3 regions of the Paenibacillus sp. Cedars genome follow, and region 3 is predicted to be linked to each of the others. Evidence: riboswitches for the same ligand, from Rfam matches in the RefSeq annotation. Region 3 holds a riboswitch; each other region holds the start of a gene.
What was found. A riboswitch is a leader RNA that binds a small molecule or an ion and turns the genes downstream of it on or off. The one in region 3 is predicted to bind cyclic di-AMP.
Positions count from the first base shown of each region.

Region 1: linked by a shared signal. The riboswitch ahead of B9D94_RS04110 (TrkH family potassium uptake protein) and the one ahead of B9D94_RS00075 (C40 family peptidase) in region 3 are both predicted to bind cyclic di-AMP.
Region 2: linked by a shared signal. The riboswitch ahead of B9D94_RS28005 (C40 family peptidase) and the one ahead of B9D94_RS00075 (C40 family peptidase) in region 3 are both predicted to bind cyclic di-AMP.

Region 1 is NZ_CP020866.1:533,521-544,529, reverse strand. Features, by position in the region: gene sdhB (succinate dehydrogenase iron-sulfur subunit) at 108-872, opposite strand; gene sdhA (succinate dehydrogenase flavoprotein subunit) at 892-2,634, opposite strand; gene B9D94_RS04125 (succinate dehydrogenase cytochrome b558 subunit) at 2,651-3,322, opposite strand; gene B9D94_RS04120 (LysR family transcriptional regulator) at 3,802-4,719, shown strand; gene B9D94_RS04115 (potassium channel family protein) at 4,754-5,428, opposite strand; gene B9D94_RS04110 (TrkH family potassium uptake protein) at 5,445-6,785, opposite strand; cyclic di-AMP (ydaO/yuaA leader) riboswitch at 6,851-6,996, opposite strand; gene B9D94_RS04105 (CPBP family intramembrane glutamic endopeptidase) at 7,286-8,974, shown strand; gene uvrC (excinuclease ABC subunit UvrC) at 8,946-10,955, opposite strand.
Region 2 is NZ_CP020866.1:5,808,690-5,819,698, reverse strand. Features, by position in the region: gene B9D94_RS28065 (hypothetical protein) at 1-302, shown strand, start outside; gene B9D94_RS28060 (hypothetical protein) at 398-547, shown strand; gene B9D94_RS28055 (hypothetical protein) at 854-1,939, shown strand; gene tadA (tRNA adenosine(34) deaminase TadA) at 2,005-2,496, opposite strand; gene B9D94_RS28045 (ATP-binding protein) at 2,849-5,143, shown strand; gene rluF (23S rRNA pseudouridine(2604) synthase RluF) at 5,177-5,878, shown strand; gene motB (flagellar motor protein MotB) at 5,983-6,804, opposite strand; gene motA (flagellar motor stator protein MotA) at 6,788-7,588, opposite strand; gene B9D94_RS28025 (hypothetical protein) at 7,780-8,073, shown strand; gene B9D94_RS28020 (4a-hydroxytetrahydrobiopterin dehydratase) at 8,183-8,494, shown strand; gene B9D94_RS28015 (c-type cytochrome) at 8,610-8,966, opposite strand; gene B9D94_RS28010 (GNAT family N-acetyltransferase) at 9,127-9,627, opposite strand; gene B9D94_RS28005 (C40 family peptidase) at 9,767-10,240, opposite strand; cyclic di-AMP (ydaO/yuaA leader) riboswitch at 10,245-10,383, opposite strand; gene B9D94_RS28000 (C40 family peptidase) at 10,784-11,009, opposite strand, start outside.
Region 3 is NZ_CP020864.1:10,636-21,644, forward strand. Features, by position in the region: gene B9D94_RS00060 (heavy metal translocating P-type ATPase) at 1-1,075, opposite strand, end outside; gene B9D94_RS00065 (ArsR/SmtB family transcription factor) at 1,258-1,632, opposite strand; gene B9D94_RS00070 (flavin-containing monooxygenase) at 1,761-2,798, opposite strand; gene B9D94_RS00075 (C40 family peptidase) at 3,063-3,539, opposite strand; cyclic di-AMP (ydaO/yuaA leader) riboswitch at 3,543-3,676, opposite strand; gene lgt (prolipoprotein diacylglyceryl transferase) at 3,930-4,835, opposite strand; gene B9D94_RS00085 (disulfide oxidoreductase) at 5,215-5,664, opposite strand; gene B9D94_RS00090 (DsbA family protein) at 5,665-6,348, opposite strand; gene B9D94_RS00095 (cytochrome c biogenesis CcdA family protein) at 6,448-7,161, opposite strand; gene B9D94_RS00100 (cytochrome c oxidase assembly protein) at 7,225-8,070, opposite strand; gene B9D94_RS00105 (ArsR/SmtB family transcription factor) at 8,356-8,721, opposite strand; gene lpdA (dihydrolipoyl dehydrogenase) at 8,806-10,209, opposite strand; gene B9D94_RS00115 (cadmium resistance transporter) at 10,250-10,885, opposite strand; gene B9D94_RS00120 (class I SAM-dependent methyltransferase) at 10,912-11,009, opposite strand, start outside.

The DNA of each region.
Region 1 (11,009 bases), on a different replicon from region 3:
CTGTTTAAATATCCGTAAAACACATGAATTATATCACACATTAAAAAAGCGCCTGTACCGAAGTGATGCCCCGGTCAGACGCCTTGGTTGTGAAACCTGAAATCCGATTAAACGCCAAGCCAGCGCTTAAACAGATGTTTGGTTGTATCCTTGTTCATTTCCGCAATGGACGTTGTAAGCGGAATGCCTTTCGGGCAAGAACGGACGCAGTTCTGCGAGTTGCCGCAGCCCTCAATGCCTCCATCCTGCATCAGAGCTTCCAGACGCTCTTCCTTGTTCATCTCTCCTGTCGGGTGAGCGTTGAACAAGCGGACTTGGGAAATGGCCGCGGGACCAATAAAGTCCGTTTTTTCGTTAACATTCGGGCAAGCTTCAAGACATACACCGCATGTCATGCATTTGGACAGCTCGTAAGCCCACTGGCGCTTCTTCTCAGCCATTTTCGGTCCAGGTCCCAGGTCATAGGTGCCGTCGATTGGAATCCACGCCTTAACACGCTTGAGCGCCGTGAACATACGACTGCGGTCGATAACCAGGTCTCTTACGACCGGGAACGTCTTCATCGGCTGAATCCGGATCGGCTGCTCCAGCTTGTCGATCAGCGCGGCACATGCTTGGCGCGGCTTGCCGTTGATGACCATGGAGCAAGCTCCGCAAACTTCCTCAAGGCAGTTGGAGTCCCAGCATACCGGCGCGGTTGTCTGACCTTGCGCATTTTTGGGATTACGCTGAATTTCCATCAGCGCACTAATGACGTTCATACCTGGACGGTATGGAAGCTCGAATTCCTCAGTGTAGGATTTCGTCTCCGGGTTGTCCTGGCGTGTAATGATAAACTTGACACTCTTTGAGGCGGCTGCCGTTTGAGACATATTAAATCCCCCTTCCTTCTTACTTGTCTTTCGAATAGTCGCGAATACGCGGCGGGATTAAGGAAACATCCACTTCTTCGTATGAAATCTGCGGTCCGTCAGGCGTCCAAGCAGCTTTCGTTGTTTTCAGGAACTCTTCATCGTTACGTTCAGGGAAATCAGGCTTGTAGTGAGCGCCGCGGCTTTCGTTCCGAAGAAGTGCGCCCAGCGTCATCGCCTCGGACAGCTCCAGCATGTTCCACAGCTGACGGGTGAATGCCACGCCCTGGTTGTTCCAGCGGGACGTATCCGTCATATTGATATTGCGGTAGCGCTGCTTCAATTCCTTGATTTTGCCGATGGTTGCCTCAAGCTTGTCATTATAACGAACCACCGTCATATTGTTGGTCATCCATTCGCCCAGCTCTTTATGGATCACGTAAGCATTCTCGGTACCTTCCATCTTGAGCAGGCCTTCGTATTTGTTGGTTTGCTCTTTCGCTACGCGATCAAATACGGTCGAGGAAATGTCCTCTGTCGACTTCTTCATGCCTTTGATATATTCAATGGCCTTCGGTCCGGCCACCATGCCGCCATAAATCGCGGAGACAAGGGAGTTCGCACCCAGACGGTTTGCACCGTGATATTGATACTCGCATTCCCCGGCTGCAAACAGCCCCGGAATGTTTGTCATTTGGTTGTAATCGACCCACATGCCGCCCATGGAATAATGGACTGCCGGGAAGATTTTCATCGGGATTTTACGCGGATCATCGCCCATGAACTTCTCATAAATCTCGATAATGCCTCCGAGTTTCACGTCGAGTTCTTTCGGATCCTTATGGGAGAGATCGAGGTAAACCATGTTCTCGCCATTGATGCCGAGTCCCATGTCTACGCACACAGAGAAAATCTCACGGGTTGCGATGTCACGCGGCACCAGGTTTCCGTAAGCCGGGTATTTCTCTTCGAGGAAGTACCAAGGCTTACCGTCTTTATAGGTCCAGATCCGTCCGCCTTCACCGCGTGCCGATTCCGACATCAAGCGAAGCTTGTCATCACCTGGAATCGCCGTCGGGTGAATCTGGATGAATTCCCCGTTTGCATAATGAACGCCTTGCTGATAGACAGCGCTTGCTGCTGTACCGGTGTTGATGACGGAGTTCGTGGTTTTACCGAAAATAATGCCGGGACCACCGCTTGCCAGAATGACGGCTTCCGCTTTAAACGCCTTGATCTCCATCGTGCGCAGATCCTGGGCAGCAATACCGCGGCAGATGCCTTCGTCGTCGATGATTGCGTTCAGGAACTCCCAGTTCTCGTATTTCGTAACGAGACCGGCGGTTTCCCAACGGCGAACCTGCTCATCAAGCGCATACAGCAGCTGCTGACCTGTCGTGGCGCCAGCGAACGCAGTACGGTGGCGCTTCGTTCCACCGAAACGGCGGAAATCGAGCAGCCCTTCCGGGGTACGGTTAAACATAACGCCCATGCGGTCCATGAGGTGGATAATGCCAGGAGCCGCTTCACACATCGCTTTTACAGGTGGCTGATTCGCCAGGAAGTCGCCGCCGTATACCGTATCGTCAAAGTGCTCCCAAGGAGAGTCACCCTCGCCCTTGGTATTAACAGCTCCATTGATTCCGCCTTGCGCACACACGGAGTGAGAGCGTTTAACAGGTACAAGTGAGAATAGATGAACGTGAGCCCCGGCTTCTGCCGCTTTGATGGTTGCCATCAACCCGGCAAGGCCGCCGCCCACTACAATAATATTAGATGCCATTTTTCGTTCACTCCCCTTAACTTAAGACTGTCTTAACTACATCGATCGCTGCTGTTGCCGCCGCTTGGAACTCAGAACTGCGGAATGCAGTCATAGCAAGAATAAACAGCACGCTCATCAGCACGAACAAGCCCATGCAGATGTAAGTAGATACCTTCTGCGCGCGCGGACCGACGGTGATGCCCCAGCTGACGAGGAACGCCCACAGGCCGTTTGCGAAGTGGAAGGTTGCTGAGACTACACCGATAACATACAGAATAAACAGCACGGGGTTGTTCATAATGTTGTGCATCGTGGCGCCCAGATCATCATGCGTGATTTTGCCGATGATGATTTGGAAACGCGTATCGTACATATGCCAGATAACGAATACAAACGTAATAACCCCGGTGACACGCTGGATAGTAAAGCGAATATTGCGCTCATAACTGTAGTTCCCTACGTTATTTTTGGCCTGATAAGCAATGTACAGACCGTAGATGCCATGATAAAACAATGGCAGCCAGATCAGGAACAGCTCGAGGAAAAAAACGAGCGGCATGCTGTTCAGGAAATGCACGGCCCCCTCAAAGCCCTTCTTTCCGCCCTCGAAAGCCTTAAAGTTGGAGATCATATGGCTGATCAAGAATGCTCCCAGCGGTATGACACCAAGTAAGGAATGTAGCTTTCTGGAATAATACCCTTTCATTAGTTGACGTTCCCCTTTCCAATGTGCAGCGTTTTCATTTTCAATCTTTCCTATTTTCAGAACAATTACACTTTCCCTGTCCTAAAGAGGTTGTTCAAAAAGCCCGCTTGGGATCGCGAAGTGAATCAAGAAGCCACTCGGCATCGAATCTTGAATTCAGCCGCACCTTCCGGTGCAGCGTACCCAAACTTCCAGCTGCGCACCTGACGTCCCTGGCTTCATCCAATCTAAGCGTTTTGAAGAAACGCACACCGGCAGCACAAGCCTCAGTATTGAAAACCGACCTCTTTGAACGCGGACTCAAACCGTTTCAACGACAAAAAGCTGCCTATTTCTGCAATAGTGTGAACAACTTGTGTCATGTCTCATGTTACTCCTTTTTTTCTTATAATGGAATTGCAATATAATTATTAATCGTTATAATCTATACGCATAAGCAATTATTTGCACGTATGTCTATTTTATATAGGAGGAATTTCATGTTCGAGGAACTGGACATGTTTGCCGTCGTTGTAGAGCAATCCAGCATTAATCAGGCGTCCAAACTGCTTAATTTGTCACAGCCAGCCCTGTCCAGAAAAATAGCGAAGCTTGAGGATCAGCTCGGACTGCAGCTTTTTAACCGCCGCGGCAAACGCCTGGAGCTCACCTCCATCGGTCAGATTGTGTACACCTTTGCCCTGGAGCAGCGGCAGCAGCAGCTCAAATTCATGCAGACTTTGGCCCATTACCGGGAGGGCGACCAAATATCGATCAATCTGGGTGCCAGCCTGACCACCCTTCAGACGACGCTGCCCCCGCTGGTCAATGCATTCATGGAGCGCCATCCTGCAGCCGAAATCAAGCTGATTACCGGCAAAACCCATGAAATCGTTTCGTATGTAAGAGATAAGCGGGTGGATGTCGGCATCGTTGCCTCCTCAATCAACCAGCCCGGCCTAAACTGCATTCCGCTGTTTGATGACCACTTGGAGCTTGTCATTCCCTCATCGCACCCGCTGGCTGACATCGAGGACGTCGGAATTGAGCAGCTCCAAGGACTGCCAATGATTATCTTCTCGACCGGAACGTGGTACCGCAAGCTGACGGATGACCTGTTCCACCGCTGGGGCATTATGCCGGATATTCGAATGGAAATTGACTCCTTCGAGGCGATCGTCCGTTTGATTCCTACCTGCAAGGCGGCAGCACTTCTGCCCAAGTCGTACCTCCGTCCACAGTTATTATCCGATAACGGACTGGTCGACATTCATATTCCCGCACTCATCGAAACCCGTCGAACGACGTCGCTGATTTACGGCCAGGCCTCGGAGCTCAGCAAAGCGGCCAGCAGGTGGATTGACGAGACAGAGATTCTGTTCCGGAGACTGGAAGAGGAAAAATCAAAAAAAACCTGACAGCGATCATAGCCGTCAGGTTTTTCTTCTATATTTATTTCTCAAGCATGTTCACGACTTCAGATTCAAAGCGGTCTACGTTATCATTGGATCCGATAACGACCATAATATCGCCCGAGTTCACCACGTCCATGGCGGTCGGAGCCACAATAATGCCGGTTTGCTTATTCAGGGCTACCACGCTTACGCCATAACGAACCCTCGTATTCAGCTCGCTCAGTGTTTTTCCGTCCATGCAGTCCGTAACCGTCATCTCCACAATCAAATAGTCCTTGGATAATTCGATATAATCAAGCAGGTTCGGCGTAACGAGCTGGTGAGCTACCCGAATGCCCATATCCCGCTCCGGAAAGATGACCCGGTCCACGCCCAGCTTCTCCAGAGCCCGGCCATGCAGGACCGAAATCGCCTTGGCCACTACCGTGGTAACACCAAGCTCTTTCAACAAGATGGCGGATAAAATACTCATCTGGATATCATTCCCGATTGCAACAATCCCACAATCGAAGTTGCGGATCCCGAGTGATTTAAGCACCTCTTCATCTGTAGCATCCGCGACCACCGTATGTGTTAGCAGCTCGCTCATATCCTCGACAACCTCTTCGTTCCGGTCGATGCCGAGCACCTCATATCCCTGTTCCATCAGTTCAAGCGCCAGGCTGGAGCCAAATCGTCCTAAACCGATAATTGCAAATTGCTTTGGTTTCATGTCTCTCCTATACTCCTTATCCAATAATCATTTTGCCTTCCGGATGACGATATAATTCTTTACCCTTTTTCGGCCCTAGTGCATAAGCAAGTGTCAGCGGACCCAATCGTCCTGCAAACATCGTAATACTGATCAATATTTTGCCGAACACGGTCAGATCAGGCGTTAAGCCCATCGAGAGCCCCACCGTACCGAACGCGGACGTTGTTTCGAACAGGATTTCCAGGAACTCCCCTTCCTCTGTCGTGGACAGAATCATGGAGACCGCAAGAACGAGCAGCAAGGCGAGAAGTGCGATGGTTAACGCCTTCAGTACCCGCTCCTGTGCAAGCCGATAACGGAACATGACGATGTCGTCGCGTCCCCGCATCATGGCGATGACCGCACCAACCATTATGGTAAACGTCGTTGTTTTGATACCGCCCCCGGTTGATCCGGGAGATGCGCCGATAAACATGAGAATCACGATGAAAAACTGTGTGGCCTGCCTTAGGCCCGTAATATCTATAGTATTCGCACCCGCTGTGCGCGGCGTTACAGATTGGAACAACGCTCCTAAGAACTTCCCGCCCCAATTGAGGGAGCCGAGCGTTCGCGGATTGGTGAATTCAAATATGAGAATAACGATAAATCCGAGCAGCAGCAGCGCTCCTGTCATAGAGAGCACCACCTTGGAATGCAATGACAGTCTCCGCTGTTTCCGAAAGTCAATCAGATCAGACAATACAATGAAGCCAATACCGCCTGAAACAATCAAAAACATCACGACCACGTTTACCACCGGATCGTATACATACCCGGTCAAGCTTCGAAAATCGCCAAACAAATCGAAACCGGCATTGTTGAACATGGTCACCGCATGAAAAACACCGTAATATATCGCTTTTCCGATCGGCATATCAAACGCCCACCGGATAGACAGCAGTACAGCGCCACAAGCCTCAATCACGAGTGAGTATAACAATACTCTGCGAATCAGCCTTACGATGCCTTCCATCGAGGATTGATTCATCGCCTCCTGCAGGACAAGACGATCCTTGAGGGAAATTCGCCGTTTGAGGACCAGGGCAAACAAAGTAGCCATCGTCATGAAGCCGAGCCCGCCAATCTGAATCAGCAGCATGATCACGATCTGACCGAAAGAACTGAATGTTGTCCCTGTATCCACCACAACCAGACCCGTTACGCACGTTGCTGATGTCGAAGTGAACAATGCATCAATAAATCCAAGCGGCTCGCCGGTTCTACTGGAAATCGGCAGCATTAACAATGCAGCCCCGATGAAGATAATGGCCGCAAAACCAAGCACCAGAATCTGCGGCGGGGACAACCTGAGCCATTTTAATTTGGAGTTCAATCCGTCACCTTCTTAAAAAAAGTCAAAGAAAAAAGACACTGGAAAACGCAGTGCCCCTTACGGTCTGGTTCCTGTGCTGCAGCCTACGAGGTTAGCTGACGGATTCGGGCATTTCCACAGGTCGCCCTATTCATTATTCTATAGAATAATGAAATTCACCCCAATTACATGGTTCCCCCATTTTCAGTACGAAATTCGGCTGGAATATTCGGTTCCTTGAAGCATGATGTGATTATAACCCAATCCGGTACGTAACCCAACGCCGTTTTTCACCCAAAAAGTCTTTAAAAGAGCTCGAATTGGGCATATTCAAGAATACAAGCGTATGGTTCTCTAACATTTTCGAAACCTTTCATTCATTTTCATCGTTTTATTTCATTATTACCAAATTGGGATAAGCTGCTTATCCCTTTCATATCTATGTTATATTGGCTCTATGCGTTCTTCATCAGGCAGCTCTAATACCCAGTGGAGTATCAACTTTCCAGAGGAGGAAATTCATGAATCGTGCAAGAGAGCCTTTGAGGCTGAAGCCCAACTTGAAGCAGCTCATCGCGCCTGCCGCAGTTGGCCTGATTTTGTTCCTGTTATTTCAGGTATTTCCATCAGCCAATACGGATTCTACCGAGATGGCCACTCCGGATATTATATCCAAAGCACAAGCCCAGCAAGCCGCTTCCAGGTTCGCACAGGAGCACTTGCAGTTCTCCGCTGCGGAAGCTGAGGAGACATTGATTACATATCAATCCAAATCGGAGCTTTACGGATATTTAGCGAGGGAAAAGAAACTCTCGGAGTACAACAAAACCTTTGAGGCCAAATATCCCTATGACGTATACCGCGTTCGCTTCAGCGAGCCGGGAGGCGATGCCCTCAATGTGGACGTGCATATGCAGAATTCCGGCATCGTCGGGTTCTCGTATGATTTTGCCCGCTCCAGTTATGACCGGATTGAACTGAACAAGGGTAAAGTGCAGAAACAAATGCTCCTTGTCGTAGAGGACGGCATGACTTTGGCCGATAAGCAGCAGCTTGCCGAGCCTTGGCTCAAGCGTGCAGGCTACGATATTTCGCATCTGAAGCTGGTTACGCGGGAAGGAGAACCCCGGCTGAAATACGTGGATCCGGAAACCAAGATCGGCGATTCCGTGCTGGAGCTGCGCTTCACCTTCGAGCACGGGAAATTACGCTCCTATGAGCCATCCTTCTCGATTCCGGCTGCGCATTCCGCTTATGTAAACAAGCAGACTCAAGATGCAACACTGCTAACGCTGGCGGGTTACGGTTTGTTTACCCTGATTCTTGGCATACTTGCCATTGTGTACAGCGTGAAGACCAGAGCCTACACCTCGTTTAAACGCGGCTTGTTCCTATCGGCGCTGCTATTCGTTATTCAAATGCTGAATACGTACAATCTGGTACCCGTGTTCAAATCCGAGGGCATGTCTTCCACCGGCATTCTCGGCATGATGATATTCTATGCGGTTTATTCGCTTATCTTCTCCGCGCTGCTCTACTTCTCCTTGGTCGGAGGCAACGGGCTGTGGCAAAAAGAAGACGGCCTCAACCCATGGCCGCGGGCCAAGGAAGCCGGGTATGGACGTTATGTGCTGGATAGCATGAAGCTGGGGTATATGTGGGCGTTCATTCTGCTCGGGGTTCAATCTGTGATCTTTATTGTTCTTGGCCTTACCTTGAATACATGGTCCACAACCGATGCCACGCAATCGCCATACAATATGCTGTATCCATGGCTGTTCCCTTTGATGGCCTGGTTTGCAGGCATATCGGAGGAAGCCGTATACCGGCTGTTTGGTATCAAAATGCTGAAGAAAATCGTTCGCAATACCTTTGTGGCAAGTTTGATCACCTCGCTCATCTGGGCGCTGGGGCATACGCTTTATCCGATATACCCCGTGATCTCGAGGCCTATCGAGCTGGTCATCATCGGATTGCTGTTCAGTTACATCTTCTTGAGATACGGGTATCTCGCGGCCATGTTCTCCCACGTCATCTTCAACAGCATTCTGATGGGCCTCAGCCTCATTATGCTCAAGGATACCGCTAACTTGCTGATCGGGGTGTTCTACATGGTGCTGCCGGGAATTGTTGCTTATTTGATATACCGTTTCAATCCGACAAAAAAAGAGAAGCCGTATGTTACGACTCCTCCTCACGAAGTGCATTAAGAATTTGCGTTGCTAATTTTTCACCTATGGAAAGGGGCTTGAAGTCTTCGACTGAAGCCTCTTTTATTTTTTTGACCGAGCCAAAATGCTTCAGCAGCAGCTTGCGGCGCTTCTCCCCTATGCCGGGAATGGAATCGAGCTTCGAGGATACCATCGATTTGCCGCGTTGATCGCGGTGGAAGGAAATCGCAAAGCGGTGAACCTCATCCTGGATGCGCTGCAGTAAATAGAACTCCTGGCTGTCCCGTGGCAGTGTTACCGGCTCCGGTGGATCTCCGATCATTAACTGCGCCGTTTTGTGCTTGGCGTCCTTCACAAGCCCGCATACCGGGACAAACAGTCCCAGCTCATTCTCCAATACATCGATGGCCGCAGAGATTTGTCCCTTGCCTCCATCAACCACGATAAGGTCGGGAAGCGGCAAGTTCTCCTTCAAGACGCGCTCGTACCGCCGCCGAATCACTTCACGCATCGTATCATAATCATCCGGTCCCAGGACGGTGCGGATTTTGTATTTGCGGTATTCCTTTTTATCCGGCTTCCCATTGGTGAATACCACCATGGCCGATACCGGATTGCTCCCCTGTATGTTCGAGTTGTCAAATGCTTCAATCCGGTTGAGCGACTGGAGTCCAATCACTTCACCCAGATTAGCCGCCGCAACCGAGGTGCGTTCTTCATCGCGCTCGATCAACCGGAACTTCTCGTCCAGGGAAACCCTCGCATTATCCGATGCCATGCCCACCATCTGTTTCTTCAAGCCCCGCTGCGGCACGTGTACCTTCACTCCAAGCCATTCCTGCAAGGCGGCAGCCCCGCCGGCGGCATCCACGATACCCTCTGCCTCCGCCTTCTCCTCTTGAGCCTGGACTAAGGCTTCCTGCAGCTCTTCCGCAGAACCTGCAGTTGGCTGGCTCGCCGAATCCGCGGCATTCTCCTTGCCCTGTACGCTTTCAGCTTCGATAACGGTTCCCGTTGCGGTTACTGAACCAGCAGCTTCCTCTATCAACAGAGGGCCAGGGAGCAAAATTTCTTGCGGCAGTGCAGGATTGTCGCTGTAATATTGGGCAATAAAAGACATAAAGTCACTGTGCGCATCCCCGTAGAACGGAAAGACGGATTTGTTGCGCTGCACCATTTTCCCCTGCCGCATGTACAGAATCTGCACACACATCCAGCCTTTATCCACAGCATAACCGAATACGTCGCGGTCCCGTGTATCCGTGGTCGTAATCTTCTGCTTCTCCATTAAGGTATCGATATGGATGATCTGATCCCGCAGCTCTTTGGCACGCTCAAAATATAAATCCTCCGCGGCCTCCTGCATTTTGCGCTGCAATTCCTTCTTGATCTCTTCATGTCCGCCGTTCAGAAAAGAGTTAATCTCGCCGGTAATCTGCTCATACGCGGAATTCGGCACTTCCTTCACGCATGGAGCCAAGCATTGCCCCATATGATAATACAAGCACACTTCTTTAGGCATGACACCGCATTTGCGCAAAGGGTACATCCGGTCCAGCAGCTTTTTGGTCTGCTGTGCCGCATACGCATTCGGGTAGGGGCCAAAATATTTCGCTTTATCTTTAAGCACCCTTCGGGTCACTTCCAGACGAGGATGCTCTTCATTCGTAATTTTAAGGTATGGATAGGTTTTATCATCCTTCAGCAGCACGTTGAATCTGGGCTGATGTGTTTTGATCAGGTTGCACTCCAGAATGAGTGCTTCCATGTTGCTGCCTGTCACAATGTATTCGAAATCGCGAATTTCCGAAACGAGCATTTGGGTTTTTCCGTTATGGCTACCGGTAAAATAAGAGCGCACCCGATTCTTCAGCACCTTGGCCTTGCCCACGTAGATAATCGTTCCATCCTGATTTTTCATCAGGTAACAGCCGGGCAGATCCGGCAGTAATGCCAGCTTATGGCGAATACTCTCAAGCGCCTTCTCCTGCTCCTGCAGCTGTTTAGCAAAATCGTCCATGCTTTTCCTCCTCTCCAAGGAGATTATATATTATTAACCATAAATATAAACCAT
Region 2 (11,009 bases), on a different replicon from region 3:
ATGCCTGGCAGGAAAGGCTATCAACGATTCTAAAGCCGGGCGATCGCGCCGAAGTGGCTGCGGACGAAGGGGATGCGAATGCCATCCGTATTCACATCGGTGCGGCAGGGCGCCAAGAGTATTCGTTTGATTTTCAATGCACCTATGTGGATTCAAGGGAAGTGAAGGTAGAGCTGGTCGATGTGGAGCGAGATGGTGCAACGACAGATGAGCGTAACGAGAATATTCAGGGTATGGTAGGTGACTATACACGCCATATTCATGAATGTGCTCAAGCGCTGCAGCAAATCACGCATCACTGATTATATGAATGACATATCCCAGTCCCTTCACTTTACGAAATCAGGACATGATTGCCGAAACCATCGTTGTTATCCACGAAATGGAGGGCTACCAGATGAGCAAGCCAAAGTCGATTCCAGTACCTGAAGCACAAGAGCAGCCGAAAAAGCGCAAGGATCATGACCGTGGCGGTCAGGAGCCGCTGTCAGGCTCACACAGAGCGAAGATCCGTAAGCAGGACGGGCATTTCAACCCGGAAGGCTAAACGGCCTCAGGCGCTAATACAGAAGCGCTAGAAGCAAGAATCGTGAGAACTTCCTGTAATTCGACAGGAGGTTCTTTTTTTCGTTATGAAACCTTTTCATAAATCTTCCGTATTAGTGTGCAAGTGTAATATTCTGGGGCCCCACCTTATTCGCATGTTAAGAAGTTCAAATTTAAGACTCCTGGAAAAAGAAAGGAAATATAAATTTCAGCAAATATTCCAGAAAGTGTTTCTCATTTTAGGTAAATGGTTTATGATTAGAAGGTCTGTTATTTTTTTTGATGTTAGAGGGGAGAGAAAATTTTAATGAACAAGAAGTTTGCAGCTATCATGCTGACACTGCTGCTCACAGTGACGGTTGTGCTATCCGGCTGCGCCAAAAAAGAAGAGCCTAAAGCGGCGATGACCAATGCTGCTACGAATGCCATGAAGATGACGTCGTATGAAATGAAGAGTAAATTTGTCATTGAAGACCTTCAAGTTAACATACCTGCAGTTGAAGGCGACCCAAGTGTAACCCAGGCGATGACAATGCTGAAAAATGCTGAAGTTACGCTGGATGGCATCTATCAAGCGGAGCCTATGCAAACCGAAATGAACATGGGGATCAATCTGAAGGGCGACATGGCCATGTCCATCAACATTGATATGGTAATGACCAATGAGAAGATCTACGTCAAGGTTCCAAGCATTCCGATGCTTCCGTTCCCAGAGGATGTTGTAGGTAAGTACCTCGTGATGGATATGAAAGAGCTTGCTGAGCAATCCGGCGAAACATTTAGTCCGGAGAGCCTGGATACCGAAAAGTCTCAGAAATTCGTGAATGAAATCCTTGAAGCGTTGCTTAGCGAATATGATCAAGCCAAATACTTCAAAGATATCAATGTAAAAGATGCTGCGCTTCCAGAGGGCGTGGATGCGAAACAAGTCGTTCAATTCTTTGTAACCAATGATACGCTTAATGAAGCATTAGACATCCTGGTAAACAAGGTTGCTCCGAAGGTAGTTGATATTGCAGCTAAAGACGAGTACCGTGAATTGCTGGGTCTGACGCAAGAAGATATTGACGCAGCTAAAGCGGAAGTATCTGCTGTGAACCAAGACGAATTCAAAGCGGGCTTGGACGAAATCCAGAAATACCTGAAGATCAATACTTTTAACATCAATACAGCGATCGATAAAAAAGATTTCCCTGCTTATCAAGATGTTGTGTTGAACGTGGATTTCAATGATCCAGAAACCAATGAGAACGTGAAGTTGGCTGTGAAGGGTAGTACCCAATACAACAACATCAACGGAAAACAAGAGTTCAAAATCGGTATTCCAAAAGACGCTGATGTCATCACGATGGAGCAATTTGAGGAATCGATGAGCCAAATGGGCACTTATTAATATCGTTCATCATAGACAACAGAACCCGGCCGTCATGGCCGGGTTTTCTGTTTCTTTACATATGGTCATTTTCCACGCAAACGCCGGAAAAACTGAGTGAGCAGCGAAGCGCACTCTTCCTGGAGTACACCGTCTATGACAGTTGTGCGGTGATTGAAGCGCGGCTCCTGGAGCAAATTCATCAGAGTGCCTGCACAACCAGCTTTGGGGTCACCTGTGCCATAGATGAGCTGCGGAACCCGGGATTGCACGATGGCACCTGCGCACATGGGACAGGGCTCCAGCGTGACGTACAGACGACAGTCCAGCAGTCTCCACGCTCCAAGATGTTGACTTGCCTCACGGATGGCCACCATCTCTGCATGAGCCGTTCCATCATAAGTTGTTTCACGCAAATTGTATCCGCGACCAATAATCTCATCACCACGAACGATGACGGCGCCAATAGGAACTTCACCGAGCTCCTCGGCTTTACGTGCTTCTGCAATGGCTTCTCTCATCCAGTGTTCATGATTAGGATTATCCACAGTCAGTGGGTCTATTGAATTCGGTATCAAACGAAAGACTCCTTTCACATCCAGTCAAAACCCTGTATTTATACCCATTGTTCAACGAACATTTATTCGTTTGTTAACATGATGTGGACAGAATTGTGGATAATTTAAATTTTATGCACAAAGTTATGCACATTATCCACAGATGAGTTGTGTATTTGTGCGCAATCTGTGGATACGTTATTTTTTTCGCCTGGAATGACCTCTTTATTGTAAGGATTCCCTATTTCAATAGCAATGTGATTGTGTAAAAAAGCGTTGTTATGCCTGTCTTTTCAAACGTTCGTGATCAAGGTATCATGAGGATATAGATTCGCAAGTCGTCTATGTGATAGCAGAAAGGTGAAGATGCCACTTGTCGATCAAGACGAAATTATCGATGATCATGTCCATATCGGTATTATTTATTCTTCTGCTCAACATTACGCTGAACTATTACACAACCCAGGAAAATTTGCAGCAGGATAGTGAAACCAAGATGGTAATGGCAGCTACTCAGATTGCCATAACGGTCCAGCAAACCGGGTTTAGTTCTGGATATGTGGATGACATATTCGGCGATATGCTGAAGGTGGCCTCGGTCAATGCGGCCAGAGCATTGGATCCGGATATTAAAAATATAACCAATCGGCAGCTGGAAGAGCTCAGCAAGGAGATCGGCGTCACGCATATTTCATTGCTGGTCCGCACTCAAGATGATATCGTGGTTGCCCGTTCCTCCGCGGAAGAGGAAATCGGTCTTTCGACTAAGAAATGGGGCTATTGGTATACCGCGTTTCAGGAGCTGTTTCAGTATGGTAAAGTCGTATCGGTTACGGAGGGGCAGCACGCCGAACATTTCTGGTCGGGACCGTTTGAGTTCTCCACATCCAATCCGGAATTTATTGATAAATGGGGGTACTATTACGACGGCAAACGCAATTATATCATTGATCCCTACATACGGAATTCGAACATCAAGGATTTTGTGAAAATTACGAGTCCGGATACGGTCGTGGAAGAGACGCTGAAATCCAATCCGCGAATATTGGAAGTGACAGGCATCAACCCTGAAACGTTTGGCAATGAATATATGAGGGAGGATGGAACGGACGACGTACATTATAAGCTTCGCAATCGACCGATAACGTTCGGTACCTATGATTACGGCAGCCTGGATCAGGATATGGAGGCCGTACAGCAGGCTGTTGCTACCCGTGATAATGTCGTATTTGTCAGCACTATTCATGGTAAAAAGGTATTGAAAAGCTTTATCCCCATCGTATCTGAGGATAAACCGACAAGTATTATCAGTGTGGTCATGGATTATGAGGCCATCTCCTCTGTCATGAGGGAGCAGATGATCAGTCTTGTGGCCATCTCGCTGGTTTTACTGGAAATCGTGATTTTTGGAAGTTATATTGTAGCGGGTTATTTTACAAAGCCGATTCAAGCCATATTGGGGACGGTCAACGACGTATCCGACGGTCACTTTGATAGAAGGCTGGAGGTAAGCAGTCGGGATGAGCTGGGCCAGCTTGCAGGCCGAATCAATGCGATGACCCGCAATTTGGGTAACTATACGAGTCAATTGAAGCAGATGGTTGATGAGAATCAGTCCGTTAAGGAATATTTGGAATCCGTCATTAATCAAACGGCGGATGCGATTCATACCACAGATACCTATGAACGTGTGATTAGCGTGAACAAAGCGTTTGAACAATTATATGGTTGGAAGGCGCATGAGGTGGTCGGGCGGAAGCTTGCGTTAGTGCCTCCGGCCAAAGAGGAAGAAGAAAAGGAACGCATCCGGCGGCTGCGGGCCGGGGAACGGCTTTCCCCGGTTGAGACCGTTCGTCTGCGCAAGGATGGCAGTACGATTGAGGTCAGCATCAGCACCTCGCTGGTGCGGGATGAGAATGGTGAGGTTACCTCGATGATTAGTGTGTCCCGGGATGTAACAGAACGCAATCGGATTGAGGAGCTGCTGCGGCGTTCGGAGAAGTTGAATACGGTTGGACAGCTGGCGGCAGGGGTTGCACATGAAATACGGAACCCTCTGACGACCCTTCGCGGATTTCTGCAGCTCCAGCAGCAGACCCATAAAACCAATCCGGATCATATTGATCTGATGCTGTCGGAGCTGGATCGAATCAACCTGATTGTCAGTGAATTCCTGATATTAGCCAAGCCGCAGGCAATTCATTTTCAGGAGAGAGACGTTAGAATTATCATGGGCGATGTCATATCTTTTCTCGATAGCCAGGCCCATCTGTACGGGATCGAGTTCAAATTGACATTTGCTGTAGAACCGACCTTTGTCCACTGTGAGGAGAACCAGCTTAAGCAGGTATTTATCAATTTGCTCAAGAATGCGATTGAAGCGATGCCGGAAGGCGGCAATGTCTGGATCGATCTTAAACGACCTAACGCAGAGCTTGTGCAGATCGACATTCGGGATGAGGGTCAAGGCATCCCGGAAGAACTTATGCCACATCTGGGTGAACCGTTTATTACCAATAAGGAGACCGGTACCGGGCTTGGGTTGATGGTCAGCCAGCGTATCATTCAGGGTCATCGTGGCACGATGGAGATTGAGAGTGAAGTGGGCATAGGCACAAAGGTGAGTATTGTCCTGCCTGCAGTGCAGCGGACTGCAATTGAGGGCTGAGCGGGAAGCAGTTACAGATAAGGGGATGGCATCTTGAGAATTAATAAATTTATCAGTGAAACAGGATATTGCTCGCGTCGTGAAGCGGATAAGCTGGTGGAGAGCGGGAAGGTAACCATTAATGGTGTGGTTGCTGTCTTGGGAAGCCAGGCTGAGGAAGGCGATGATGTCCGTATCCAGGGGCGGCCGCTTCAAGATAAGAAGAAGCATGTATATATTGCACTTTATAAGCCGGTAGGGATAACGAGTACAACCGAACTGCATATTAAGGGCAATATTGTGGATTTTGTGGGGCACAAAGAACGGATTTTTCCGATTGGACGCTTGGATAAGGACTCCGAGGGATTGATTCTGTTAACGAACGATGGGGATATCGTCAATAAAATCCTTCGCTCCGAAGGGAAACATGAGAAAGAATATATTGTCACGGTAGACCGCCCTCTTACAGATACATTCTTGAGAGGGATGTCCAGTGGCGTAAAAATTTTAGGTGAGATGACACTACCTTGCGAGGTCACGAGAATGTCCGAGCGTGTATTCCGAATTATTCTGACAGAGGGGAAAAATCGCCAAATCCGCAGAATGTGCAGCGCCTTTGGTTATGAGGTTCGAAAGCTGCAGCGAATCCGGATTATGAATATCCGTCTTGGAAGCCAGCGCGTCGGCTCGTGGCGCGATCTCAACGAGAAGGAGAGGGAGGAGCTCGGCCGGCTGTTGAACTACAAGCTGGAGTAGTGTGACGGAAGCCGTTTGGCGGTATGCCGCATCTACACAGAACAACCGATGCCCCTGGTGACCAGGTGCATCGGTTGTTTATTGTGTGTTATAGTCTGTAGTGACTAATTTCCGTCGGTTACATCTTCAACGTTGGTAAAGGTTGCACTATCCTGATATTTACGTATAATGGATACCTCAACCCTGCGGTTCTTGGCTCGTCCGGCTTCGGTTTTGTTATCGGCGATCGGATGGTATTCGCCGTAGCCAATCGGCATGAACCGTTTCGGATCAAGCGCAGAGTTGGTCAGCAGTATTTTCATAAACTGCAAAGCTCGATCCGAGCTCAGGTCCCAGTTGGAAGGATACCTGCTGTTGGCGATCGGGACATTATCCGTATGGCCGGATACGATGATTTCATAATCCGGGAACTTGTGCAGCATTTGTGAGATGGCTTTGGCCAGCTTACGGGCCTCAGGCTTCACAACGGCTTCGCCGGAAGGGAACAAGGCGTTGTCCCGTATCGTAATGACGAGCTGGGAGTGATTCAGCTTCGTGCTGAGCTCCGAAGTTAAACCGTTATTTTTAATATAGTTATCAAGCTGCTTCTTCAGTTTCTCCAGGTCCTCTTGTTCTTGGCGCATTAACTCAGCCCGTCTTTGGTCAGGGGTTGTAGCGGGAACGTTAGGGGACGATGCCTTATGATCATTAACGTTCGGCGGATCTTCGCTGGGCAGCGTTTTGCTGTAATCCAGCACGCCGGTACCCCCGGTGAGAGCAACGCTGAAGGCTTCGCTCATCTCTTGAAATTTGCGTGCATCGGTCGCGCTCATGGCGTAAAGCACCAGGAACAAGGCCAGAAGCAATGTCAAAAGGTCTGCATAAGGAAGGAGCCAGGATTCATCGGCATGCTCCTCATGCGGCTCGTGCCTAGTCTTTTTGCTCACTAGCACCAGCCTCCCTCTCACTGAGCTCAGCCCGTTCGGACGGTGTCAGGAACACGGAGAGCTTCTGATTAATTGCGATGGTGGACACACCGGATTGAATGGACAGCAGGCCTTCTACCATCATCAAGCGGATTTCAACTTCGCGTTTGGATAGACGCTTCAGCTTGTTCGCAATGGGATGACAGATGACATAACCGGTGAAGATACCAAGCAGGGTAGCAATAAATGCAGCTCCAATCGCATGGGCAAGTTCTCCCATATCTTCCATATGGGAAAGTGCAGCGATCAGGCCGATAACGGCTCCAAGTACCCCAAGGGATGGTGCATACATACCCGCCTGGGAGAAGATCAAGGCGCCAGAGCGATGGCGTTCCTCGGTGGCATTAATATCTTCCATTAATACATCGCGTACGAATTCCTGATCATTTCCATCGATGATCATACGCATACCGTTACGCAGGAAGGTGTCATCAATCTCATCGACCTTGGTCTCCAGCGCGAGCAGTCCTTCACGGCGTGTGATCGAAGCCCATTCCATAAACAGCTTGATCATGTCCGTTTTGTCCATCAGATTCTGTTTGAGAAAGGTCATCTTGACCAGCTTTGGAATCTTTTTCAGCTCGACTAGTGGAAACCCGATGAATAAGGTTGCTGCCGTGCCGCCAAGAATGATTAGATAGGCTGCCGGATTATACAGAGCGAGAAGGGAGGCGCCTTTCAGAAGCATGCCCACCACTACCGCGACGATACCGATGATTAAGCCTATAATTGTTGAAATTTCCATACCACACCTCATCCGTGAGAAATAAAATAACGAATCCATTCGTCAGAGCGGCTCTCATGGAGAACCGGGCGCCTTTTGTGGGGCGTTATCCTATTTATCGTCAGGTCGGGCTTTTTTTTTTAGTTGTAATTTCCGGTATAATGGAAGGAAGGGAAACGAGGCTAAGTACGGCAAGGAAAGGAGTGATCGAGATGGGCGTTAAGCACGGAAGAGATTACGGCGAAATTCTGGCAGAATTAACGGAAGCAGTTGGGAGAATTTCCGACAGCTATGTCTTCTTTGAAATGGAAGCGGAGGAATGGAACAATCTGGGCGAGGCCGAGAAAACGGAGGTTCATGAGGCGCTGGCAGAGGATTTGTTCTACGCTTTGGGTACCGAACCGGTTATTAGCGTGGGCAGCGGCGTTGTCATGCATGACCAGACCAACCATCGAATACATATTTTGATTGGTGAAGAAGAACTGGCCTTTGTAGCTCTTGTATAATCACGTCAGTTATGAACAGATACAGGGCAGAATAGAATAGATGACAGAATGCCAATACAATGTGTCAGTCGGCTTTACGATAGGTTTTTTTCGGGGAGGAAGATAAAAGATGCTTTATACGCAGCAAGAAGTAGAAGCTCATCTGGAAAAGCTTGAGGGTTGGGAGTTTGAGCAAGGGAGATGGATTGTACGAAAGTATACCTTTTCCTCCTTCATGAAGGGAATCGCTTTTGTTGATGAAGTGGCAGCTATTTCGGAAGCTTTCGGACATCACCCCTACATCACCATAGATTATAAAGTTGTTACGCTGCGTCTTACTTCATGGGATGACGGCGGCATTACGGCTGTGGATATTAAGGAAGCGCAGCAATTTAACGAGGCCTACGAGAAGAGTCGTTCCAAGGACAGCAAGGCGGAGTAATTGAAGCGGGAGACAATGAGGATGTTAGAATCGCCATAGGCCCCAATTAATGTAAAAACACGCTTGCACCGGTAGGTTCTCCGGATATCAAGCGTGTTTTGCGTGTAAGCTGATTTTATTTTTTCTCAGCAAGGTACAGCGCGATGTTTGCGATTTCTTCAGGCTTCAGCTGATCTTTAAAGGAAGGCATTCCTTTACGACCTTTGGTTACAACGTTGAAGATGGCATCCGCATCCATATGTCCGCCTACCTGATTCAGAGCTGGTCCAGCGCCGCCTTGAAGCTGGTCACCGTGACAGCTAATGCAGCTTGCTTTCAGTGTTGCTTCCGCTGCGGCAGCATCGAGAGTCACTTCCGGCATGGTCGGCTTCTCTTCCTGGGCTACCTGTTCCTTACCCGGGAGCGTAAACATCAGCGCGATAGCCAACGCACATGCGACGAAGAACAATCCGCTCATGATCCATTTTTGCATCGTCATTTCGTCCCTTCTATGTATACTGCACTTTTGCACTTGTCTCCATTATAAACCAACATCCCTAGACAGCATAGCCAGTTGTGACAAAAAAAGCAACGATCCAAAGAGGCTTCATAAAAAATACACAAATTTGTGCTTTTTCATATAGACAGAATTACTATTCCTCATTTGCTGGAGGCTCATACACCATACAGTGGAAAATGCCTTTTCCCTGCGGAGTAAGCCGCTCATACGTATCGGTGATGCGAAATCCCGCCCCTTCATAAGCACGGATCGCACGCTCATTCCAGGTCATTACTTCCAGATCAATCTCATCCGTAGGCCTCCTGCGCCTGGCCTCCTGCGTTATGGTCTGCATAAATCGTTTACCCATTCCACGCCCGCACCAATCAGGCCGCATGCCAAGCCCGATCCGTGTCACTTCGTGCATGGGAAACAGCTGGGCAAACCCCCACAGAGAATCCTGGTCATCCAGAATCGAGATATATTGCTGCTGGCGTATGATCGGATCGCCAAATTCCACCTCGAGCCCCTTCATCTGCTCCCAAGGAAGGAAGCCATAGATATCGTAAGGATGGGGATAGGACCAGGTGCATATTTCTTCAGCGTGTTCCTCACGCATGATGACGGCGCGAAATGAAATAGGGGTAACATCCATTGGTAGTTTCCTCCATTCGTATATTATCCATGTACCCTTTATATAAGGGAGCGAGCTGCATGAAAAAGCCCGTCAAAGAGAGGCGAGCTCTCCTTTAACGGGCAGTAGGTCTGTGCACTGGATCGTCAGCCTCTATCATCTAAGATGATGTATCGGCCGATTGTTCATACTTATCATCACTCATGATGCGTTTGGCACCGACGTAACGCTGATCATAGTAATCCTCAGCAAGTCGGTTGATGACGACACCTCGATTCGACGAGGCATGGGCGAACTTGCCATCGCCTACATAAATGCCAACATGGGATATACCGCTCCCCGTTGTATTGAAGAACACCAAATCGCCAGCCCGCAGATCTTTGCGGGTTATGCTTGTCCCCATATCGAATTGAGAGCCGGATTGATGCGGGAGCTTCAGGCCGAGTTTGGCATACACATACATGGTAAAACCGGAGCAGTCAAATCCGCTCGTGGTTGTACCTCCATAACTATATCTTGTACCCAATACCTTATCAATTTCCTGGTCCAGCGCACTATCGGCAAACACGCTGCCAATGCCTGAAGTGAACAGTAACGTAATACTCAGGGCTGCCGCTGATAACGTCTTCTTCAGCATGAAGAGCTCCTTCCGCTGCCTGCGAGGTTAGCTTGAGGGTTCGGTTGAAGGTCCCCTATGATCCCTTGACAGCAAGATCAATTCACCCGTAAATGGTTCCCCCGCTTCCCATATCCATGGGAATTCGGCAATCGTAATCTATGTATTAAAGCACTTACATTAATGACAAAGTTGTTACTGTACCCATTCTATCAGACAGCAAACAAGCTTGGCAATTATTTCTTGATGATTTTCGCTATTATTCAATAGCATCAGCTGTCGAAGTGTCAGGTATAATCAATTATTTTCCAATATGCGTTTAATGAAGGCCGGGAAGGGTATATAAAAGGTAAGGATCTTTATGAAGGGCTGCCAATAATGCTGATGAAGTTGTTTCTGAATTAATAAATTTATATTTTTTTTGAAAAGAGGGAACTTTTTCGTTGTCCCAAACGTTATAGAGGTATACACAGTGAACAAAAGAAAAAAGCCGCTGGGTGAGATCGGCACAATCTCAAAACTCCAGGGCTCTCTTATAAGGATAAATCAATAAAGTTCCAATTAGTTGTAGTTTACAGCTACAGACTTGTACGTGCTTTGACTCATCACTCGCTTAGCGCCCACATAGCGCTGTGCGTAATAGCTTTGGCTTAGCGGACTGACAATGACACCGCGAGAAGATGAGGAATGAGCGAACTTTCCACCCCCAACATAAATACCCACATGAGATACACCTTTACCGGATGTGTTAAAGAACACGAGATCGCCAGCTTTCAAATTGCTCTTG
Region 3 (11,009 bases):
TAAGAGGAGGTAGCACAGCGAGCAATACCGCAATAATGACTACCACTGGTGTATAATAGCGGGCAAACTTTGTTATGAAATTTTCTGTTGGTGCTTTTTTACTGCTGGCATTCTGAACTAGATCCAGAATTTTTGAAACTGTAGATTCACCAAAATCCTTGGCCACCTCTACCGTTAACACACCATTCTTATTAATAAATCCACTCAGAACATCTTGACCTGGTTCCACTTCTCTTGGAACCGATTCACCAGTTAATGCAGAGGTATCCACCGCTGACATCCCTTCAATGACCTTACCATCCAAAGGTACCCTTTCGCCTGGCTTTACGACAATATAGTCACCGATTTTAACTTCTTCCGGAGATACACGTTTTGTATCGCTACCCATTTTAAGGTTTGCATAGTCAGGGCGAATATCTAAAAGAGCACTGATGGACTTTCTAGAACGATTTACAGCGATCCCTTGGAACATCTCCCCAACCTGATAGAACAACATCACGGCGACACCTTCAGGGTATTCCTGAATGGCGAAAGCACCAAGTGTTGCTATCGTCATAAGGAAGTTTTCATCAAAAACCTGGCCGCGAACAATATTTCTAGCTGCCCGAAAGACAATATCTCCACCTATAACAATGTAAGCTACTGCAAACAGTGCAAATTCTAAATAACCGGAGAAAGAAGAAAATAAGCCAACCGCAGCAATAGCGGTACCAAACAATAAACGAATTAACATCCGTTTCGTATTTTCATTTCCATGTTCATGAGAATGTCCGTGATCATCTTCATGACCGTGACTGTCCTCTGAATGTAAGGCCCCTGCTGCAGATTTGTTCTTTTCAATTACTCGGATATGAGGCTCTAGTGTTTTCACTTTCTCCTTGGCTTTCGATACAATGTTTTCAACCTGTCCGTTCGCAGTTTCCATCGTTAGTGTCTTCGTTACAAAATTAACGGAACAGGAACTTACACCTTCAATTTTCTTAACACCATTTTCGATTTTCATTGCACAATTAGCACAATCTAATCCTTCTAATATCAATTCTTTTTTAACCCTTTGTTGTTGAGCTTCCATCATATAATCTCCTTTCCACCAACCTTGCCGTACACACATGAACAATTATTCATATGTTATTTAAACTCATTATATTCAAATGAAAACTTAGTTGTCAATTATTTCGTACATTCTCCTCTAAATTAGGTGAAGACTTCTAAACACATCAAAAAAAGCACCAGCAGCTGACTGCGGGTGCTTTCATGTTATTCTCCATGCATTGTATGTTGTAGGGTTTGTGTAAAAATCTGCTCGATGTGCGTATCATCCAATGAATAAAACACCGTCTTGCCCACTTTACGACGTTTTACGATCCTCATATTACGAAGGTATCGCAGTTGATGCGAGATCGCTGACTGTCCCATCTCGAGTAATACAGAGAGATCATGGACACATAATTCTTTCTGCAATAAAGCATTGATCAATTTAACCCGAGTAGGATCACTGAAGGCTTTAAACCAGTCTGCCACTTGAACAGCTGCTTGCTCATCAATCATTTCGGCCTTAACTTGTTTTAAATCAGCCTCTGATCCAAAGCATGATGTGTCACAATCTTCAATCAAGGGATCCTTCTGCTCCATTTTCGTAATCACCATCCTATTTACCATTACCACTTATTTTATAGCAAAGGCACAAAAAACGAAAGGATTACGATTAACAATCCGAATTTTGTCAGAAGAAAAAGTCTCGAACGACTTCTACCCTATTTTTATTCTCTCAGTAGATAATCAACAATACGCTTAGCATCATACTTCACCCATCCAAGCAGCGCTGACCCTCTTGATGTTTGCCACGGTAATCCAACAAAGTAGAGTCCTTTTACAACGGATACACCTTCCATATGATCAATATGCCCATCTTTAAATGCCGCTTCTATATCTATCCAGTGATCATCACGTTTAAAACCTGTAGCCCAGATAATGTTGTCGATATGTATGGGAGATTCTTCGTTCTGAAAATACACCGTTTGATCTACTATCTTTTCCGTCCTTGCATGAAGTTGTATCCTTCCTTGTTGAATGAGCAGCTTTAACTCTTTTCCATAAATCTGTTCTGGCATTGCATGCAACCATTTACCTAACGTACTTTTGCGGTTTGCTGTTAAAAAGCCCACCTTGTCGAAATACCAAAAAATACTCTTCCCGAAAATATGTAACGGTTTATACTGGATCTCACCGCTTGCAGACAGATGCACATCAAAATCATCTGCCAACTCACTGGCAATTTGGGCCCCAGAGTTTCCTGCACCTACAACAAGAACACCCCCTTCCTTGAGATGGTTCTTATTTCGATATTCAGAAGAATGTAATTGTATAACTGCATCACCAAGCTTGTCATGAAAGGAAGGAACTAGTGGCTTCTGAAAAGGACCGGTGGCTACTATAACTTTTTTTGATCTAAACGTACCCTTCGTTGTGGAGACTTCAAAGATTCCATTGTTCATGTTTAATGATGTAACTTGTGTATTGCTTTGAACAGGAAGTTCTAAACGCTTCGCATAATTTTTCAAATAATCGGCAACCTCATTTTTATGTGGTAAACCTTGAGGATCACCTTGAAAGGGAGCACCAGGTAAACTATTATACATTCTTGGCGTAAACAGATGAAGAGAATCATAGCGGTCTCTCCATGAATCACCAACCTCCCTGTGACCATCAAGGATGAGGAAATTCACTGAATTTTGTTTGAGATAGTAAGCAGCCGCAAGCCCGGCCTGACCTCCACCGATGACAATAGTATCTAACATATAAATATCATACCTCCTATAATATTTTTACTTAAAGTATCATATGAGCATTTATTCATCAATAATGAATATCTCAATATTGAGTATCGGCAGAAATGTAGATCTTCTATATAGGCATCAAGTATTTGGTGTTTTGTACACTTAATTATAAGTACAAACGTATGTCTAAGAAGGAAACACGATTGCAAACCTATGAGGGTAACATTGAATTGAAATCATAAAACAAGCCCTTCATTTATGAAGGGCTTGTTCATTTTAATTATTTCAGTTGTAACTTCCGACCATCATCATGTAACTTTTTTGACTAATGGTTCTTCTTGCAGTTACATAACGTTGTTTGTAATAGGTTTCTGACAGTTTACTTATCCTTACACCCTTACTACTGGACGAATGTGCAAATTGACCATTGCCAATATAGATTCCAGCATGAGAAATTCCCCTGCCACTCGTATTAAAAAAAACTAAGTCACCCGGTCTCAGATTAGCTTTTGAGACTGGAGTACCCACTTTGGCCTGAGCACTCGATGTACGTGGCAAATCTAAGTTGAATTTATCAAAAATGTAAAGAATAAAGCCGGAGCAATCGAAACCACTTGAAGTTGTACCTCCCCATTTATAGGGTGTTCCAACGACTTTACTTACTTCAGTAGTCAACTTAGGTTGATTATCTGCAAACGCACTGGCTGCTCCCGAAGATAATATAATGGCAGACCCTAACAACGACAGTAAAATTTTCTTCAAGATTATTTCTCCCTTCGATGCCTACGGAGTTAGCTGAGGGTTCGGTAGAAGGATCCCTATACTCCCTTTACTACAAGAATAATTCACCCAAAAATGGTTCCCCCGTTTTCAAAAACGAAATTCGGCACAATTTATGAATTTTTTGTAACCCTACATAATGTAGTCCATTTTTTCTCGATTGTCAATCTTATCATTAGAATTCTTTCCCTCCTTAAATTAATGTTAAGATTTGTTCAAATCCCGTACCTATTGGACTTATATCAGGACATTATTCAAAAAGAATTCATTTTGAACGCAGAAGCAAATAAAACAATACTGTAATACTTTTGCAGAGGTTCGAAATATAAATAGCAGTCGAACCAAGGTCGACTGCCTCTTATATTAAATTAATTAAGGTCTATTGCTGGCGATTGGGTCTGCATATCGTTCCTGATGTTTTCTAAACCTTCGGTTTGCAATAAGGCTTATGGCAATAAGGACAATCAAGACACTTAATAGCTGCGAAACACGAACAGTACCATAACTCATTTCGCCTTCGTGAAACAAAAGCCCCATCGGTGACCAAAGCAATTTCATCAACGCTGCAAGCCAGTTAGAGGCATACCAAGCTAAACTGTCGGTACGCAGTCCTTCGATAAAAAACCGTCCAATGGAATACCAAGTGAAATAAGTCAAAAATAATTCCCCTGAACGTAGAAAAGGCTGACGTCTCAACCATAAGAGCAACAACAAACCAACAAAATTCCATATGGACTCATACAGAAAGGTCGGATGATAATAGACACCCTCGATATTCATTTGATTGACAATAAAGTTAGGCAGATGTAATGTTGTTCTGAGAAAATCCTCAGATACTGGCCCTCCGTGAGCTTCTTGATTTATAAAATTTCCCCAACGCCCGATCAATTGTCCTATAATCAATCCCGGAGCACATAGATCTGCAATGCGCCAAAAATTATAGCCACGCAAACGAAAGAAAAAAATCATAGCCATAATCGCTCCGATTAAAGCTCCGTAAATGGCGATTCCACCATTCCATATTTTGAAAACGTCCCAGAAGTTATTGCGGTAATCTTCCCACTTGAATACGACATAGTAAGCTCTAGCCCCGACGATAGCGGATGGCACGCCTACAAGTACCATATCCAAAAAGAACCCCGGATGGATCTGATACCGTTTGCCTTCTTGTATAACAACGATAAGACCTATGAGTGCAGCTACGCTTAAAATAATCCCGTACCAGTATAATTGAATTGGCCCTAATCGAAATGCAATTGGATTAATCGCCTCGTACAAATCCTTTCACCTCAATCCCACATCGTTTGTAACCGATGTATTGAGTAGTTCATAATTAATTAAACACCCTATATTTACATAAGGAAGGCGATACACTTTGAACAATGATACTTTTCTTTCACTTCTCAAGCCTAGGATTATGATTTTAAGCTCACTGTTACTGTTTACTATGATTAGTATCGTTTTTCTGACGGATATCTATTTTATCGATTTCAACAATACCGTTCATTTGATAGCATATTATATCTGTCCGTTTGTCATCCATTTACTATTATCCCTTTTCGTGAAGAACAAAGTGTCCTGGTTACTTGGTGCAACGCTAACAACTATTATCTCATTAGTACTGATTCTAGTAGTGGTTTTGGTGTTTTTTTAGCTGTTAGGAACCTGATTTTGGGTTCACACCAGTCTCAGATCTTGTAAGTATCATTAAGATTGTAATTAAAATAAAGGCTACTAATGCGAGAAAAGGAATCGTTATAAAACCAAACCAATTAATGTATTGTACATTACACGGCACCCCGTTCGTGCAGGGCTTGATCTCCGCAAATCCAGGGACTTTCTGCTCCAAGTAATGAAATAATGAAACGCATGCTCCAAAAATCGAAAATGGAAGCACATATTTTTTTATCCTTGTCTCACTGTAAAAAGCCGCAATTCCTAGAATGATACTGAGTGGATACATTAGTATTCTCTGATACCAGCACAATTCGCAAGGAATAAATCCTCTTATCTCGCTAAAATAGAGACTTCCAAGCGTTGCTGTAAGTGCGACAACCCAGGCTAAATATATTGTTTTGTCACGTACCACTACTCGATCCTCTCCCATCTATTCCTTAAGTTGCGCATTGATTAAGGAAGATATCTCCTCATAATCAAACGGGTTCGATACCATAACATTATTGATCATAATCGTTGGTGTTTGTTGTATATTATATTCACGGACTAATTCCTCATCTAAACTAACTTGGTCTTCGATCTGCTTACTTCCCATATCTTCTTTAAGCTTCGCTAGATCAATATTGGGCGTATATTCTTTAGCAAGCTCCAGCGCCTTATCTGGGGTTAGCCATGCGTTATCATGCTCCTCTGTTGCAGGTTGTGCATTAAATACTTCATGGTGAAATGTCCAAAATGCGTCAGGATCTTGCAGCATTATCGCTTCTGCAGCAAGTGCGCCTGTTTTTGATTCTTCACCATGAAAAAGAACATTAATATAGGAGAATGATGCTTGTCCTGTTTCGATAAAGTCCTTCGAAAGTTGTGGCATTATATTCTCCCCCCACGCTTTGCAGGAGGGACATTTGTAATCACCAAACTCCACGATTGAAACCTTTGCATTTTGGTCTCCTAGGGTAGGCTGATTTTCCGTAACCGGTGGATTATCGAATGCCCCTTCCGAACTTTTTGATTTCTGACTGCTTTGGTTTATCAAAACCAAAGCTACCATTAGCCCTACAATGATGATGGTAAAGATAACTAGATTTCTTGATGATTTCTTCTTATTATTCATGTTTCACCTCAGCTATTTATTCGTTTAGTGACCTTTTAGATGTTACTTACTTGCCGTTTTATATGTTTATCACCGCCTTAACTCCACATCTCGATTAGGTTAAAAACCTGTAAATCCGCCGTATAACCCAATTAACCAGATGGTGATCTTGGTCATTTGATCTGTGTAAAGCAATATTCCCGTGAGCACCATCATCGCTCCGCCAATTTTCATCATTAGTGAAGAGTACCTTGAGATCCATTTTAATCTGCCAATAAAAAAAGCCATAATAAGAAACGGTATTCCAAACCCTAGCGTATATGCGCTAATATAGCCCACTGCCTTTTCAGGATTTGTAACTCCCATAGCTAAAACGGCTGAAAGAATGGGTCCGATACACGGCGTCCATCCTGCAGAGAATGATAATCCAACTAATATGGATCCAAGATATCCTGACGGTTTATGCTTGATTTGAAACTTCCTATCCTTCATTAAAATCTGTAACTGAATAACTCCAAGCATGATTAATCCCATGACAATCACTAATAATCCGCCTAATTTTTGAATCAATTCGCGATTATTTGAAAATAAATCTCCTACTAAACTGGCTGATAACCCTAATGCGAAAAAAATGACAGAGAATCCTAGCATAAAGCATATGGTATGAGCAAAAGCCTTCTTTTGCATGATCCCCTTACCATCCTTTAACTCCTTAACAGAAATCCCGGTAATGTAAGATATATAGGATGGATAGAGCGGAAGACAGCAAGGAGATATAAAAGACAAAAATCCTGCTGCAAATGCTATCCATAGAGTCAAATTGTCTGGGCCCATAGTTAACTTCCTTTCTGCAATGAGAAAAAATCAATTATTTGGGAATTATGCAATGCTTGTGGTCTAAGTATTCGATGAGTCAATTTTCACATCATAAACTTCAATGGGGTCATCATGTTTCTCCTTCCGATACCATCTTGCTGAAATGATTGCAAGTGTGACTACAAATGCGGCCTCTTGCGTCATTTTCATGATAATCCCACCTAATTGTTGATCATCAATGGGACTCAAAAATGAAAGTAGTTGTGGAGCATTCACATATGGATCATAAAGAATGTTGCCGGCAAAAATTATGGCTACACATGCTGGATATAACAGAATTGCATTGGCTGCAATGTACCCTAACTTTTTTACATTGGATAGTTTATCAAATTCCGGTACAGGGCACATGAGTGGCCACCACATCTGAAATGACGCAATCACTAAAAAAACATGATATAAGCCTCCTAGGAATGGGATCTCCATCAGCTTATTAAAAACTACTGGGAAATGATATAAGGATAAAGCAGAGTTAAATAGAAACATGGCTAAGATAGGTCGACTAAAAAATGAGAGAAACTTCGAGGAAAACTTGGTATTTAATAAAGGGCGTATTAACCATGATGGCGTACCTAAATAAAAAAACAGCGGCATAATAAAGTATAATAAAGCTTGCTTCAACATGTGAGCGCTAAATAACACATGATGACTAAACGCATTGATTGGACTTCCAACCGCTATATAAAACGTAAACAAACCCGAAATAAACCATATTTTTTGTCCGGTTCTAACGGGTTCACTCTCATAAAAGCGGTTACGTAATGGACCAACATATAACAAGTAGATTACAGATAATAAAACGGTTATAAAAAATACGAGCGGACCCCATAATTCTGAAAAACTGAAATGTGTTAATACACTCTGATTCATCAATGGCAATAACTCCTTTTCCGTATCAAACAGTTAAAAGACTACACAACATAGTATATTACAAACTCAAGGTTACTGGTTATTACAATTGTTTGTCAACTTACTGAACTGAATATAATATGTGTATCTACCACTTGATTTTAGGACTCACCAAGGAAATGAACAAAGAAACGGGAAGATCTGCACTCTACATGAGTTCAATCTCCCCGTTTCTATTCCGTCCATTAATATGAGAAATCAATATATTCATTTGAACAGAACTGGTCCTCTTTGGATAAACTAGGTTCAAAACTGAATACTTTCTGACTGATGGTCTACAGCTAGCTTTATCAGCTGCTTTAACTGCATATCTTCTAGTGAGTAAAACACAAGTTTTCCTTCTTTACGGTATTTCGCGATCCCCATATTTCTAAGCAGTCGTAAATGGTGGGATGCTGTCGCCATTGTAGAACCAATAATATTGGCCACATCGCAGACGCATAACTCATCCTCATCGCATAAGGCATAGGCGACTTTTAACCGTGTAGGATCGGCAATGACCTTAAAAATTTGGGACATATTTTGAAAATCATGATTACTCAACTTTGCTTTAACACGTCTCACTTTATCTTCGTCGTAACAAAATATATCGCAAGTATCCTCCGTTGACATGTGTAACACCTCAATCTCATACTCATTTGAGTATTATCATATTTCAGTTACGGATGGTTGTCAAAAAAGCCAATACGCAGCAAACTAAATATGAATAGGATGTCCAAGAGCAACTTCAGCCGCTTCTGCAGTCATTTCACCAAGTGTTGGGTGAGCATGTATGGTAAGCACAATGTCTTCTAAGGTTGAACCCAGTTCAATGGCTAATGCGATCTCCGGAATCAGATCTGATGCGTTGGTCCCTACAATTTGTCCACCTAACACAAGACCTGTCTTATTATCCCCTACTAACTTTACAAACCCTTCAGCTGAGGTCAAAGATAGTGCTCGAGCGTTAGCAGCTAAAGGGAATTTACCTGTCAATACATCAACCCCCTGCTCTTTAGCTTCGAGCTCAGAAAGGCCGACCGATGCAATTTCCGGATCAGAAAATACAACGGAAGGAATCACTTTATAGTCAAAAATACTTGGAAGTCCTGCAATGGCTTCTGCTACGATTTTCCCTTCATATGAGGCTTTATGAGCTAATGCCGGTCCTGGAATAATATCTCCAATCGCGTATATATGTGGTAGACTGGTTTGACCTGACTCATTGACTTCAACAAGTCCTCGTTCTCCTAATTTAACACCAATCTTATCGAGACCAAGTTCACCATCCGTATTCGGTCTACGACCGACTGTAACTAGTACATAATCAGCCGTCGCTTGTCTTTCTTCATTATTTACGGTAAACGTTACGGTAACTTCATTCTCCGTTAGCTCAACTGACTGAGCCATCGCATCTGTATACACTGTAGCGCCCAAAGAACTTAAGTTCTTACTTACAATACGTGTAATATCCTTCTCAAACCCTGGCAATATGGTACTGGCCCCTTCCAACACCGTGATTTCTGTACCGAATTTTGCAAACATTTGTCCAAGTTCAATACCAATATATCCTCCACCGATGATAATGATACGCTTTGGGATTTCAGTGAGGCTTAAAGCTTCCGTCGAAGATAAGATACGTCCTCCGAAAGGAAATGGTTTTAATTCAATCGGACGAGAACCTACAGCGACGATACAGTTTTCAAAATGAACATGATAGCTTTCCTGCTTATTTGATACTTGTACTTCACGGTCACTTATAAATGTTGCTTCCCCTTTGATAACCGTAATTTTATTTTTTTTCATTAGCGAATGAATACCTGACTTCAGCCGATCAACCACTTCCTTCTGCTTCCATTGCTGAATTTGGGAGAAGTCAATTTCTATATCCCTTGCTGTTAGTCCGGGTATTCCTGGATTATGCATATCTTCGTGTCTATGGGCTGCCGAGATCAATGCTTTGGATGGTACACACCCGCAATTCAAACAAACGCCGCCAAGTTCTGATTTTTCAACCAATAATACTTTCTTCCCGAGTTGAGCTGCTCTGATTGCAGCCACATATCCACCTGATCCCCCGCCAATTACCAACAATTCAAAGTGCTGATTTGCTTGATCCATCCTAATCTCCTCCATCTTTGTTTATAAAATGTTTGTATTATTAATTCCAAGAGCTTCTGATAACATCTAAAACATCACCATGAAGCATGATGGATATACCCAGAACGATAAAAACGATCGGAATGATAACATTACCGTACTTCTGCAATATCTTCACAATAGCTGGGAAACTCGCTAGACGATAACCCAAGAAACACCAGACCGCAACCATAACCAGGAAAACGAGCGCGATATAAATGAGTGAGTCACTGCTTTGGGTTGTAAAATAAGGAATATATATTCCTAGGTTATCTCCACCGTTCGCAAAGGTAATCGCTGCTACCTTAGCAGTCAATGGACCAAAAAAACGATTACCCGTTAATTGAGCCTTTACATCACCTAACTTCTCCAGTGCTTCTTCAGCCTCATCTTCCTCTTTGGTGAAGAACATTCGAATACCAAGATAAATCGGTATCAAGCCAAGAAACCCAGCCCACTCTGGTGGTAGAAAAGTAAAGCCAAAAGCGCCAAGTAAGCTCAGTATCACTAAAAGTCCGAATCCAAGATACTGACCAATTACAATTTGCATATGACGCACTTTATCAATTTGGGCAAAAAAGATCATGAGGATAAAAATATCATCAATGTTGGTTACGATAAAGGTACCAATGGCCGATAAGAGTTGCGTAATAGTCATGGATGATTCTCCTTTCTATATGGGGCTTAACCACACTTCTTTGCTTTATATAGCGAAAGACTCCCATATAAGGTTGTGTATTGTGTTGTTTCCTTTATCGTATGGAATCCAGCCTTTAGGATAA